2 regions of the Psychromicrobium lacuslunae genome follow, and region 2 is predicted to be linked to the other one. Evidence: predicted binding sites of a transcription regulator. Region 2 holds the regulator's gene; the other holds the start of a gene.
The links. Region 2 encodes LexA, which represses DNA repair genes until DNA is damaged. Its sites were predicted from a motif close to TCGAACANNTGTTCGA; they were not measured.

Region 1: the regulator LexA is predicted to act here: its motif matches at 4,672-4,687, upstream of UM93_RS10380 (DmpA family aminopeptidase).

The regions. Positions count from the first base shown of each region.
Region 1 covers NZ_CP011005.1:2,208,430-2,215,677, reverse strand. Annotated here, with positions in the region: gene UM93_RS10405 (NAD(P)-dependent alcohol dehydrogenase) at 1-169, opposite strand, end outside; gene UM93_RS10400 (helix-turn-helix transcriptional regulator) at 166-399, opposite strand; gene UM93_RS10395 (hypothetical protein) at 393-821, opposite strand; gene UM93_RS10390 (acyl-CoA dehydrogenase family protein) at 1,060-2,235, opposite strand; gene UM93_RS10385 (amidohydrolase) at 2,232-3,425, opposite strand; gene UM93_RS10380 (DmpA family aminopeptidase) at 3,464-4,645, opposite strand; gene UM93_RS10375 (APC family permease) at 4,831-6,294, shown strand; gene UM93_RS10370 (TetR/AcrR family transcriptional regulator) at 6,295-6,906, shown strand; gene kdpF (K(+)-transporting ATPase subunit F) at 7,192-7,248, shown strand, end outside.
Region 2 covers NZ_CP011005.1:402,653-409,900, reverse strand. Annotated here, with positions in the region: gene hisB (imidazoleglycerol-phosphate dehydratase HisB) at 1-20, opposite strand, end outside; gene UM93_RS01895 (histidinol-phosphate transaminase) at 92-1,216, opposite strand; gene UM93_RS01890 (LysM peptidoglycan-binding domain-containing protein) at 1,400-1,783, opposite strand; gene lexA (transcriptional repressor LexA) at 2,123-2,851, shown strand; gene UM93_RS01880 (ATP-dependent DNA helicase) at 2,890-4,935, opposite strand; gene hflX (GTPase HflX) at 4,932-6,494, opposite strand; gene UM93_RS01870 (GNAT family N-acetyltransferase) at 6,596-7,180, opposite strand.

The sequences.
Region 1 (7,248 bases), 1.8 Mb from region 2:
AAAGCCGCAGCAGATAGGGTTTTCCGGTCAGTAAATGATAAGTGCCGCGATCTACGCCGGCCGCCATCACCTTGATTTGTACCTGGTTCGCAGCTGGTTCAGGAATGTGCCGTTCAACCAGTTCTACTACCTCGACGCCGCCATAGCGTCGTTGCAAAATGGCTTTCATGTTTTATCGCCTGTCGGCTCCGGATAGTGGAAAACATCATCGAGCGGCACGCCAAAGACTTGGGCGATCTGAAAAGCCACCTCGAGCGAAGGGGAGTAGCGACCCTGCTCAATGGCGATCACGGTCTGCCGGGTTAGTCCGATTCGTTCGGCTAACTCGGCCTGGGTGAGTTCGCCGTGATTGAAGCGCAGAGCGCGAATGCTATTGCTTACTCTGGTTGGTTTCACCATGTTTGAAAACCTCTGCGATAGCCGACAATCTTTGCGATGGAGCTCAGTAGTGCCGAAAGCACAAAGGCCAGGTAGATCAGATTCGCGATCCAGAAGTGATCTATTTTCGCTAGGGCTAGTACCAAGGCGCCCACCGCACCGATCACCACGAAGGCCTGTCCGGTGTACTCGCCGAAACGACCGATCTCCTTGTCCCGAGAATCGCTCTGGTTGCGGTTTTTGCCGGTGCCGATGGAGACCGCAACGTGCAGCAGAATGGAGACAAAAATTGCCCCACCAATGCTCCACAGCATGGCCGGCACATACTCAACTTCCAGAAACGCAACGTGTGCTGTCTGGGGGAGCAGCAAGAGCAGATAACCAAAATAGCCGACTATCGCCACGATGCCCATGATCCAGGCGCTCTTTTCTTGATAGGCCATGTCTACTCCTATGTAAAGAAATGTTGACATCCTAAAAGTAAAACGAAGCAGACATTAAGTCAAGAAAATTTGACATTGATGATTGGCTAAATTGATCGCCTGTGACCCGACTACCAATGACCCGACTACCGGTGACCCGACTACCGGTGTCGTGGCTACGAGTGACTGGTCACCAGGGTCGGAAGGGCTACGACTGGCTCAGCCGGTAATTGCCCTCCCGCTCAGCTGTCCCCGCTACTCAGCCGCGGAAAGCGGAATGGCCGGTGAGGTGCTGTCCCAGGATCAGGGTGTGCACCTCGTCGGTGCCTTCGTAGGTGCGCACCGATTCAAGGTTATTTGCGTGCCGCAGTGGCGAATACTCTAGGGTCACCCCGTTTCCGCCCAGTATGCTGCGGGCGGCGTGACAGATTTTCAGGGCTTCCCTGACGTTATTGAGCTTGCCCATCGAGATCTGTTCGGGCAGAAGTTGCCCGGCGTCCTTCAAACGACCCAAGTGGAGGGCAAGCAATTGCCCCTTTTGCAGCTCCAGCATCATATCGACGAGTTTCTGCTGGGTGAGTTGATAGCTGCTGAGCGCCCGGTCGAAAGGTTCCCGTTCCGCTGAGTAAGCCAGTGCCGTTTCGAAAGAATCTCGGGCGGCCCCTAGTGCTCCCCAAGCAATGCCGTAACGGGCCTCGTTGAGGCAAGAAAACGGGCCGCGCAGCCCTTTGGCCTCCGGCAGCAGGGCATCCGCGGGCAGCTCAAGTCGATCAAAACGCAGATCGCATTGCACCGATGCCCGCATTGAGAGTTTCGGCTCAATCGGCACGGCGTGGAAGCCCGGGGTGTCGGTGGGCACAATGAAGCCGCGGATAGCGTCGCCCGCTGTGACGCCTTCGGTGCGGGCCCAGACCACCGCGAGTTGGGCAACGGAGGCCAAGCCAATCCAGCGTTTCACACCGTTCAATTGCCAGCCGCCATCGGCGGTCTGAGTTGCGGTGGTTTGCATAGCTGCCGGATCGCTACCCGCTTGCGGTTCGGTGAGCGCGAAGCAGCCAATTACTTCGCCGCGAGCCATTGCAGGGAGATACTGCTGCTTTTGGGCTTCGGAGCCCCAGCGGTGAATCGCTGTCATGGCCAGTGATCCCTGTACTGAGACAAAGGTACGAATGCCGGAATCGCCCGCCTCTAATTCCAGCGCGCTCAGGCCGTATTCCACCGCGCTGCGTCCAGGGCAGCCGTAGCCTTTGAGGTGCATACCGAGCACACCGAGTTTGCCCAGCTCGGGAACTAGGTCGAGCGGGAAGGTAGCATTCTCGAACCAGCTGGCAATATTCGGTTTGATCCGCTGCTCGGTGAACTCGCGGACCTTGAGCTGCTGACTGAGTTCCGCCTCGCTGAGTTGAGCGGCCAGTTCCAGGACGTCGTGTTTCATCGCGGTGCCACCACTCCGGAGCGGCTCTCCTGGTCGTAATGGTAGACCGGTTCGCCGCCAATCAGCACTAGATTTGCACGCTGCATGACATCCAGCGGATCGCCGCTCCAGAGCACCAAATCGGCGTCCTTGCCGACGCTCAGCGAACCGATGCGATCCGCTAAGCCGAGTACCTTTGCTGGGTTAATGGTGATTGAACGCAGCGCGGTCTCTCGGTCCAAGCCCTCCTTAATAGCAAGAGTGGCTTGGTGTACCAGGAAATGAATGGGGACCACCGGGTGGTCGGTAATGATCGAAATTTCGACGCCGGCGTCAGCCAGTTTGCCCGGGTTGGCCAATGAACGGTTGCGCAGCTCCATTTTTGAGCGTGAGGTAAAGAGCGGTCCGATCAGCACCGGGATTTCTTTCTCGGCCAATAGAGGTGCCAGCAGATGAGCCTCGGTGCCGTGGTCGAGCACCAGCTGGTAGCCGAATTCTTCGGCGATCCGCACCGCAGTGGCAATGTCATCGGCGCGATGGGCGTGCTGCCGCCAGGGAATCTCCCGACGCAGCACCATACCAAGTGCCTCCAGCTTGAGATCCTTTCCTTTGCGATCCTTGGCCGGTTGCGAAAGGTAATCCTGAGCTTCTTGGAAAGCCTTACGGATCACCAATGCGGTACCTAGCCGGGTCGAGGGGGTCTGTTTTTTCTCGCCATAAACCCTTTTGGGGTTCTCGCCCAGCGCGGCCTTGAGGCCACTAGGATTGCGCAGCACCATATCATCGACGTAGCCGCCGTGCGTGTGCAGCGCAACGGCCAATCCGCCCACCGGGTTCCCCGAGCCCGGGTTGACGTTGACGGTGGTGATACCGCCGGAGAGGGCGTCGTCGAAACCCATCTCGCGCGGATTGATCCCGTCAATGGCTCGCACCGCGGCCATGATCGGATCAGTCATTTCATTGGTGTCGTTGCCCATCGACCCCTCAGCTTCCTCGTGCACCCCGAGGTGGGTATGGGCATCGATGAATCCTGGCAAAAGCCACTGGCCAGCTGCATCGAGTACCTCGCTGCCTCGGCTGGCTTTGACCTTAGGCCCGAGCTCGCTGATCTTGCCATCCTTGATCACCAGGCCGCCGTCAAAGGCTTCGCCGTCGATGGGCACAATGTGGGCGTTCAGAATGGTCAGTGAATGGCTGGATTTCGAGGGCACGGGGGAGACCTTTCGACGTTTTGAGTTACCTTCCTACGCTACTCCTGGCCGACCGAGTTTCTGGCCCTGACCGCCTCGAGCACCTCGTGGTGGGGTAATCCTGGGCTAAAGTGATCGTCGCGCCCGGTCATGTCCTGGGCGGCTATCAGAGCATTGGCAATGCTTTCCTCGACCGTTTCCACGCAGGCCTGATAGAACGGATCGATGTGCCCCCAGGGGATGAATTCCAACTGTGCCTTGTGCGGTTCGGTTTCTGCTTGCGGGAACTCAGAATTCAGTTGCCCCGGATTTGCGGTAGAGAAGGCCAGGATAATGTCGCCGGAAAAGTGCCCGCCAGTGGTGCCCGTGCGTGCCATTCCCAGCGGTGCGCGCCGGGCCAATGCGGCGCATTGGTTTGGCAATAGCGGCGCATCGGTGGCGATCACCACAATGGCCGAGCCCGCACCGCCTGGCACCCTGGCCCGCTCGTCGTCAATGTGCAACCAATTGCTCTGCTGCATCGGATTAGGGGTTTTCGAAAGCCTGCCTAAGGGCAGGCCATCCAGGCGGAGCTCGCTACGGCTGCCGAAGTTCGCCTGAATAAAGGCAGCAACATGGTAGCGCTGTCCGCCGAAATCGACCCGCCGCGAGGCGGTGCCCGAACCACCCTTGAAGCCATAGCAATTCATCCCGGTGCCACCGCCGACCGAGCCCTCGGCCAAAGGCCCGGAAGTTGCTGCGTCTATTGCCGCGGCGGTGAGCTCTGGGGTGACATGGCCGCCATTGATGTCGTTGAGGTAGCCGTCCCAGGTTTCACCGACCACCGGAAGTAACCAGCGGTTTGAGAGATCTGGCCGGTTCTGATGTACCCATTGGTCAATGCCCTGGTGGCAGGCGCCGACCGCGTGCGAGTTGCTCAAGGCGATCGGCATGGTGAGGCTGCCGGATTCGTCGATCCAACTACGCCCGGTGAGTTCGCCGTTGCCATTAAAGGAATAGGTTGCCGCGCTACATGAAACCCCGACGCCAGCCCGGCCTCGAGGCAAAATCGCGGTAACTCCGGTTCTAATTGGACCTCGCCCGGCGTCTAAGGCTCCTGAGCCGGAGATGATGGTTTGATAGCCAACTTCAAGGCCCGGAATATCAGTGATGGCGTTCAACGTACCTGGTTCGCCGTCGAAATTCAGTCCGAGGTCTCTGGCTCGGACAATCGCCTCGCTGGCTTCCGGCTGTGCTGCCATTGACTACTCCTCGCATTTCTAAAATTCTGAACATATGTTCAGAAAATGTTAAAAACCTCTTGTTTTACGTGATTTAGATCACTAGCATCACTCTACATAGTCGTTCAGTTTTTGTCTGCTCAACAGTTCCGGTGGTGCTTCTCAGTCAACTGAGAATGACGTCAAAAGAAAAAGAGGCTAGCAAGATGACAGAAATCTCCACTACTCGGGGCACACCGAAGCCGGCCGGGCAGCTCGCTCCCGCCCGGTTGGGTGTCTGGTCGATTGTCTTCTTCGTGATTTCCGCCGCTGCCCCGCTCACCGTGGTAGCCAGCGCCGGTCCTACTAGTCTCAGAATGGGCGGCATTGGGGCGCCGGGGGCGATGCTGGTCTGTGGCGTGATTTTGCTGCTTTTTGCCGCTGGATTCACCGCAATGTCGAAGTATGTGCGCAATGCCGGAGCTTTCTACATTTACGTAGCACGGGGCTTGGGCAAGCCCGCGGGAATCGGCATTGCTTTGGTCACCGCAGTCGCCTACGCCTTTCTCTGCCTCTGTTTTTATGGCTTCGTTGGCTTTTTCGCGGCTATCACTTTCAAAGATCTCTTTGGAGTGGACCTGCCTTGGGGGCTGTATTCGGTGGTAGCGCTGCTTATTGTGGGCTTGCTGGGGTACCGGCAGATCGACGTCGGTGCCAAACTGCTCGCTGTGTTACTCACCGCTGAGGTCGCGATCCTGTTAGTGCTCTCGTTGGCGGTGCTGATTCAAGGCGGACCGGAACCGGCCTCGGCAGCCTCCTTCGATCCGCAAAACGTGTTCTTTGCCGCTGGCGCTGGAAGCCTCTTTGTGGTTGGTTTCGGTGCCTATATCGGCTTTGAAGGCACCGCCATCTATGCCGAGGAAGCAAAAAACCCGAGCCGTACCGTGCCAATTGCCACCTATATTTCGATCGCTTTCCTCGCAGTGCTCTATGCGCTGACTTTCTGGATCTTGACGCTGGCCTTTGGGGTACATGGCGTGCTGGTGATGGCAGGGGCCGACGATTTCCAGGAGATGGCGTTTAGCGCGGCGGATTCTTATCTTGGTCAGTGGGCGACCATAGTGATGCGAATCCTCATCGTTACCAGTTTCTTTGCCTGCCTGCTGGCCTTCCACAATGCCTGCTCACGCTACTTATTCTCGATGGGCCGGGAGCGAATTTTGCCGCGTACGCTGGCCGCTACCCATCCCCGCAGCCAGGCCCCGCACCATGCCAGTGCGGTGATGACGGTGATCTCACTTATCGCCATTGCCATCTGCATCGCGCTTTCCGCTGATCCTTTCCTGCAATTTGCGCTCTGGACCTACGCCACTGGGGTAGCTGGCGTGATCTTCGCGCAGACTGTTGCCGCAGTGGCGGTGCTCTGTTTCTTTATCAGAAATCGTCGTGGGCATAGTGCTTGGAGGGTGCTGGTGGCTCCGGCTTTTGGTGCGCTCGGGTTGATCACTGGTTTCCTGCTGGTAGTCTTCAATTTCGAACTGGTCACCGGGATGGAAGGGGCGGTCAATTGGCTACTATTGCTGCCAATTCCAGTGCTTTTCCTCGGCGGGATGGGGATTGGCTTGCTGCTGCGCTCCCGCCGCCCCGAGCACTATGCTCGACTGACCCACTTGACCGAAGCCAAAGAATGAATGTTCTTAGTCATGAATGATGCGCGCAGAGAAGAGCGCCGTCGAGCGCTGATTACCGCGACCAAGAAGGTGGTTCGTCAGCATGGCATTAGCGGCGCTAATGTCCGCGCGGTGGCTGCCGAAGCCGCGGTGAGCACTGGCGCAGTGCTTTATTACTTCCCGAACTTCGAGGGCTTAATGGCCTCGGCTCTGGAAGGGGTGGTTGAGGAGTTTTATTCGCGACGTCGTGAGGCTCTTGACCAGTACAGCGACCCCGCGGAGCGAGTCTCCGCGCTCATTGCGGCGGGTATTCCGGATCAAGCCAGCGACGATCTGCGACTGCTTTACGAGAGCATCCCCCTGATCCGGCAAAGCCCAGAACTTCGCCCATTGCATCGCTCGGTGGTCGAACGCCAGGTGATGCTCTACGTCTGCGCCATTGAGCTGGGCGTTGGGCTGGGTAGCTTCACGTTAGCCGCACCGCTTGAGACCATCGCACGAAATATAGTGGCCTTAGAAGATGCCTACGATATGTATCCGTTGATCGGCCTCACCCAGCCAGCCGCAGAATATCGGGCCAATGTCCGTTCCTATGCGCAACTGGCTCTGGGCTGCGAGATCCCCGAAATCTAGCCGGTTCGCCAATAATTAACCACGCCCGAAGTAGTGATTCCGGCAGCGGCTAAGCAGCCGCCGGAAGTCGCTGCGTAAGGATTGCGTAAAGGCTTTCTGGGCGGGCGTAAGGGTGTTGTAAATACCGCGCTAAAGCCGTCCCGCTAGGCGTTCCATAGAGAGGTTCCCGGTTTCGGGAGATCGCTCGTTGGAAGGACAGCACATGGCTGACGTACTCGTCGTCGTGATATTTCTGGTCGCCGCCGCTTTGGTGATGTGGCTGGCTAAGGCGGTGGCTAAGCTCTAATGCTGGTTGTCGCCTGGATTGCACTCGCCGTCGTGGGGCTGGCGTTGTGCGGTTAT
Region 2 (7,248 bases):
GCCAGGGGTTTGCTACTCATCAATGTCCTTTGTTTGCTGATACGTCGCACTGACTATGTCAAGTCTAGGGAATCCGGTCGGCTGATGGGGCTCAGCGTCCTTCCGCTGCGAGTAAGCGCTCCATATTCTCTAGAAAAGCGGTGGTCTCCTGCTCTGTTCCGGCGGTCACTCGCAAACTGCCCGGAATACCGACATCGCGGATAAGCACACCGGCGTCAAGCAGTCCTTGCCATATTTTCCCGGGGTTCTGGACGCCGCTGAAAAAAACGAAATTCGCATCCGAAGGGGCTGGCTGCAGGCCCAGGGCGCGCAGCCCGTCAACAATGCGGTCTCGTTGCCGCTTAATGTCTTCGACATTAGCTTGCAAGGATTCGGAGTGCTCTAATGCGGCTACCGCGGTGGCCTGGGTCAGTGCGGAGAGGTGGTAGGGCAGTCTCACCAAGCGGAGTGCATCGGTGACTTCCGGGGCAGCCGCCAAGTACCCTAGCCTGGCCCCGGCCAAGGCGAAAGCCTTCGACATGGTGCGCGAAACAATCAGCCGTTCACGCCCAGGCAGTAGAGTCAGTGCACTGGGCGTGCCCGGATGGGCGAACTCGGCATAAGCTTCGTCAACTATCACGATGCTTTGCGCGGCTTCGCTCGCCTGATAGACCGCGCGAACCACTTCCAGGTCAAGAGCGGTGCCAGTGGGATTATTGGGTGAGCAAAGAATGACTAGCTGAGGAGCGGCAGCCGCCACTTGCTCAGCGGCAGAGACCGCGCTCAGCGAGAAGTCCGACGCTCGTTCGCCACTGAGATATTCGGTGTTCGTACCACTAGCCAGCAGGGGGTACATCGAATAGGTTGGTGGAAAACTCAGCACCGTGCGAGCTGGGCCGCCGAAAGCTTGCAGAATTTGTTGCAGAACTTCATTGGAGCCATTGGCAGCCCAAATGTTATCGGCGCTCAGGCCATGACCCAGGTAACGGGCCAAGGACTCACGTAACTCGGTGAATTCTCGATCTGGATATCGGTTTAGCTCGGTGAGCGAGCGTTCCACCGCTCGCATAATGGCCCTTCGAGCATCACTCGGCACCCCATGGGTGTTCTCATTGACATTTAGTAGCACCGGAGCGTCGAGCTGGGGGGCTCCATAGGGTTTGAGGCCGCGCAGGTTATCTCGTAACGGCAGGCGCGCTAGCCGTTCAAGACGTGCTGCTTGGGTTTCTTGACTCACTTCTCGATTTTAAGCCCAGTGCGCCAGGAAGCTAATCGAGACCGTCACAGAAGTGTCAGAACTCACTTTCGCAGTGCTTCGTCATTGCGGGTCTCGTCATTGTGGGCCGGACCGATCTACCAATGCCGGGAGGATCCAGATGACAGCGCAATTAGCGAGCTGACGAATTAGTGAATCAATGAATTAGTGAGTCGGCACGAAGATTTGCTGGCCTGGCTGTAGCACTGAGGTCTTCAAGTCATTGAGCTGCACGATCTCGGCGACCACATCACGAGGGTCGCGGTTGCTGCTATTAGCGGCAGCGATTGACCAGATGGACTCCCCGGCCTGCACGGTGACCTGAGTCGCACCGGCGCCAGTTGTACCAGTTGCAGCCTGCGCCGAGGAAGTGACGATTCCCACCAGTACCAAGGCGGCCACCGCAAGTAACATCAACGGCAGGCCGAGCAATAAAAACCGACCGCGTCGAGTCAGCTTTAGGCCCGAGGAGGTAACTCGAGCTGCTTTACGGTGGGACTTAAGAGTGATTGTTGACATTGCACTGCCAGCTACGATTCCGCTTGCCATTGCCCTGCCCTTTCTTTCGTTGTTTCGAAAACCTTCTACTCTTTGAGCCAAACCAGCTTCGAGTAGAACATGTTTTCGAATTTGCTTCTTCATTTTTAGCACGAATGATCGATGGTTGCCAAGACTCGCTAGAACATATGTTTGAAATATCTCGGCCACTCGCCTAGCCTTGAGCCAGATTCAAGTGGTGTTTCGCGTTCGATGCTGTTCATGAATTGAGTCCATCATCGAGCACCGACAGTATTGCTGGATTGCTGGCAGACCCCGGGAAAACCCGGCCAAACAGCGATGCTGCAAGCGTGAAAGGACTTACCGATGACAGATCACTCAGCGGATGCAATGGAGCAGCCGGACCGTGGGCTGGTTCGCCGTAGCGGGTTGAAAGGCCTTTCAATGCGGCAGAAGAAGATTCTGGAATGTATCCAGCGTTCCATCACCAGCAATGGCTACCCGCCGTCGATGCGTGAGATCGGTGATGTGGTTGGCTTGGCGAGTCTCTCTAGCGTCACGCATCAGCTCTCCCAATTGGAGAAGCAGGGGTATTTGCGTCGCGATCCGAAGCGACCGCGCGCCATGGAGGTACTGATTCCCCTCACCCTGGGCGATGAAGACACCGAAATCGAGGGTGTTGCGGACACCGCGAAGCTGCGTAGCGCCAGCGGTCTCAACGTTGCTCAGCTGGCTAGCGCGCAAGACACCGCGATGGTTCCGTTGGTCGGTCGGATCGCCGCGGGTGGCCCGATCCTGGCCGACCAGGTAGTCGAGGACGTGATGCCACTGCCTCGACAGTTGGTCGGACACGGCGAATTGTTCATGCTCAAAGTGGTCGGCGACTCGATGATCGATGCAGCTATTTGCGATGGCGACTGGGTAGTGGTGCGCCGGCAGAATGACGCGGTGAACGGCGATATCGTGGCCGCGCTACTTGATGATGAATCGACCGTAAAAACTTTCCGGCAGCGCGACGGTCACACTTGGCTGCTACCGCAAAACACCCAGTATGAGCCTATTCTCGGCGATCACGCCACCATTATGGGCAAGGTCGTCACCGTGCTGCGGGCACTCTAAAGCTTCGATTTGTCACGCCTAGACTGAACCAGGTTGGCTTAAGCTTTCGAAGCCAGCCGTTGCAAAGCGGCTATTGCGACCTTCCGATCAGTTGTCGCCCAAAAAGGAGGCAAGGCGGCGCGCAGAAAACCGCCATAGCGGGCGGTGGCAAGTCGTGAATCTAGCACGGCCACCACACCCCGGTCCGCTGAAGAGCGAATCAACCGCCCCGCCCCTTGCGCCAGCTTGATCGCCGCCTGGGTTGCGGAAACGCTCATAAATCCATTGCCGCCAGACCGAGCCACCGCGCGAGTTCGCGCTGTCATGAGCGGATCATCGGGACGCGGGAACGGGATCCGGTCAATCACCACCATACGACAAGATGAGCCCTGCACATCAACACCTTGCCACAGTGACATAGTCCCGAAGAGGCAGGTATCTGGCTCAGCTTCGAACTGTTTAATGAGCGCCGCCATTGATGATTCGCCCTGACACAAAATGCTCAAATCCAAGCGGGAACGCAGCTCGTCCGCCGCGTCTTCGGCGGCTCGTCGCGAGGAGAAGAGACAAAGCGCACCACCGCCAGAAGCTTTGAGGAGCGCTTCGAGTTCGTTGAGTTGCTCTGGTGAATTACCACGACCGGGTTTCTCAAGATGTGCTGCCACGTAAAGCATGCCCTGTTTGGTGTAGTCGAAAGGACTGCCGACATCGGCTCCGGTCCAGCTGGGCGCCCCAGCGCCCAGCAAGCCCAATCCAGCGGCGGTAGGCTCAAACGCAGCCCCGATAGCCAACGTGGCCGAGGTCAGAATAGCTGTGTGCTCGGCGAAAAGGCCGTCCCGCAATTTCATTGCTACGCTCAGCGGAGCGATATTCAAGACAGCAGGGGCGGTGGGATCAGCCGCAGCATAGCCTTTTTGCGGGTCAAAAACTCCCGGCCTGGACAGCCAAACCACCTCACCGGACTCGGCCGAGGCAAGCAAACGCTCGGACAATTCCAAGATGACCAGCAAACGTGATCTGGCCATCTGACGGCCACCGTCGGCCACTTGCGAGGAATCACCTTTTGAATCGGAAAGCGCCACTCGCGCGGCTTCGCGGACCATGGAAACTGCCTCGGCCTGCTGCTCATTAATTCCCTCCGGCAACCAGCCTTCAGCGACGCCGCTCAACACCGCTTCCAGCGCGGCGGCGGCAGCATTCAGGTCATCGACACTAATTGCGGTGTGCTTACGGGCCGCACTCGCCGCAATGTTGACCATCGTCGCCGAGAGTTGACCGGTCACTGCCCCGGTGACCCGATCAGCTAACTCGTGTGCTTCGTCCACCACCACAACGTCGTACTCTGGCAGCACCGCCAGCCCCTCAAAGGCACTAATCGCCAGCATCGCATGATTGGTTACCACCAGATCGGCGGTTGCGCCGCGCGCCCGGGCCAGCTCGCTAAAGCATTCGGTGGCCACCGGGCACTTCTGCGAGCCCAAGCACTCCACCGCGGTGACCGAAACCTGCCGCCAGGCCCGATCAGTCACCCCCGGATTCAGCTCGTCCCGATCGCCGGTGCTAGTTTCCTCGGCCCAATCACGAAGCCGCACTACCTCTCGGCCCAGAGCCGTGCTGGGTCCGGTACCGGGTAGGTGCATGACCGCGGTGTCCTCACCGAGCGCAAAGAGCTGCCCCTCTTGCGGTTCATCGGTGGGAAAACCACCCGAAACCTTGTGCTTGCAAAGATAGTTGCCACGCCCTTTGACCAGCGCCACATCAATCTTGCGACCCAGCTCAGGCTCAATCGCGGCCAGCAGCCTGGGCAGATCACGGCCAACGATTTGCGCCTGCAAGGCCAAGGTGGCGGTAGCCACCAACGATGGCCGGTCGCTTTCCAGAGCATGCACGATCAACGGAATCAGATAAGCCAACGACTTTCCGGTTCCAGTCCCGGCCTGGACCAGCAAATGGTCGCCCGATTCAATCGAGCGAACCACTTGCCGGACCATCTCGTGTTGCCCAGGACGTTGCTGCCCGCCCATCGCGGCCACTGCGGCATCGAGCAAGCTGAGCGCTAGCTCTTCTTTGCTGGTCGTTGAGGCTGCCTCTAGCTGTTCAGTCATGCGGCAGGCTGTGGTCCTTCCCGGAATGGTGCGAGTTCGGCGGCGAGGCCCTCGCGAACCTTGACCCGCAACCAGGTCCCAGTCTCCCGATGCTCCTGCGAAAGAATATCCGCGTCCGATTGGTGCAGCTTATTCACCAGATCACCACGATCGTAAGGAATCAACAGCTCCAGCTGCACATTCGGCCGTGGAATAGAGCTACTGATCTGCTCCATCAACTCGGTCATTCCAGCGCCGGTGCGCGCTGACACCAAAACGGAACGAGGTTCCCGCAGCCGGAGCCGTTCGATCACTTCCGGATCGGCCGCATCGGCCTTGTTCAGCACAATGATCTCCGGGATATTTCTGGCATCGACCTCGGAGAAGACGGCCCGCACCGCAGCGATCTGGCCTTCCGGATCCGGGTGCGAAACATCAACCACATGCAGGATGAGATCAGCGTCGGCCACTTCCTCAAGGGTGGATCGGAATGCCTCGACCAACTGAGTTGGCAACGACCTGACGAAACCGACGGTATCGGCTAGCGTGAAGCCAATGCCGTCCGGCGTGCTCGCCTTACGCACGGTCGGGTCAAGGGTGGCGAACAACGCGTTTTCCACCAGCACCCCGGCCTGGGTGAGACGATTCAGAATCGAGGACTTACCGGCGTTGGTGTACCCGGCGATGGCAACCGAAGGAATCTCGGTACGACGACGGTTGGCTCGCTTGGTCTCCCGGGCGGGCTTCATCGCCGCAATTTCACGGCGCAGCTTGGCCATTCTGGTGCGAATCCGGCGTCGATCAAGTTCGATCTTCGTTTCGCCCGGTCCGCGAGATCCCATTCCGGCACCCGCGCCACCCACCTGACCGCCAGCCTGCCGGGACATCGACTCACCCCAGCCGCGCAGGCGCGGCAGCAGGTACTCCAACTGCGCTAGTTCAACTTGAGCCTTGCCTTCACGAGATTTCGCATGCTGCGCGAAGATATCCAGGATCAAGGCAGTTCGGTCAATCACCTTGACCTTGACAATGTCTTCCAGTCCACGCCGCTGCGACGGGGCCAGCTCGGCATCGACCACGACGGTATCGGCTCCGGTTGCCATCACCACATCTTTGAGTTCGAGAGCCTTTCCGGAACCCAGGAATGTCCCAGGGTCTGGCTTCATCCGACGTTGCACCAGACCGTCGAGCACTTCGGAACCAGCGGTCTCGGCAAGTGCGGCAAGCTCACGCAAGGAGTTCTCGGCATCGGCCAAGGTACCCTCACTCCACAGCCCAGCGAGCACCACCCGCTCCAGCCGGAGCTGACGGTATTCCACCTCGGTGACGTCCTCGAGTTCGGTGGAAAGCCCCGCTACTCGGCGCAAGGCACGGCGTTCTTGCAGGTCTTCCTGCTCGCCGTCGTACTCGCCGTGCTCTCGGCCAGAATCGCTCAGCGCCTGAGCGCGGCTAGCTAATACACCGTGCTCAGCGGGTTCGACGCCTGAGTCCTTGGCCAGGATTCTATCGATCACGGCTTGAATCTCGGCCGGTGACATATCCGCTCCGGCTTGATGATCGGCATTATTCTGAGTGGTCATTTTCTCCTTTGTGGAACTGAGGCTTCTATCGTAGTCTGGGCTGCTGACAGCCTGCTGATTGGCATTGTTTTTCCGCGCCGTGGCGGAGTGCTGCTGATCGGTCAAAAGGACCTCCTCAGGTAACGGCGGCAATGATGCACGCGATTGAATTCTTCTCGTAGCTGGGGTTCGTGATGGAGTTCGGCATGCAAGAAACCCGCTCGCAGGCGAAGCCCTGGCGGAGTGCTGATTCGTTCACCAGCAGCTTCACCCTGGTAGTAAACATGCAGGTATTCGGTGTCCACTTCGAATCCTTGCTGCCGGTACCAGCGATTGGCAGGTTCATCCTCGCGAGTCCAGGCGTCAATCTCTTGTACCGAGTCCGGAAGCAGCTCAATGGCACGCTGCCAGAGAGCTGTGGCGATACCGTGACGGGCGTAATCCGGATGGACCGCGATGGTGTCAATGGTCGCCAACTCAGTAAAGATTTCCAGATCCAGTAAGCCGAGAACTTGGCTGCCTGTCTGAGTGTCGACGGCGACTAATTCGAGGGCCGGATTGACGAAACTGGTCTTAGCGGTTTTGACGTCATCGAAGTAGCTGCTGCCGAGAAAGCTCAGCACTCGGCAGCGCAGCCAACTTGGCTCATCGCTGGGCGAATAATGACGAATGGAGATATTTGTATTGGTTTTAGATGAAAAAGACATGCATTCCTCAAAGGGTGAAGACGAGTACGCAACAGCGTCAGGACTCGAATCTATGGCTCAACCGCGCA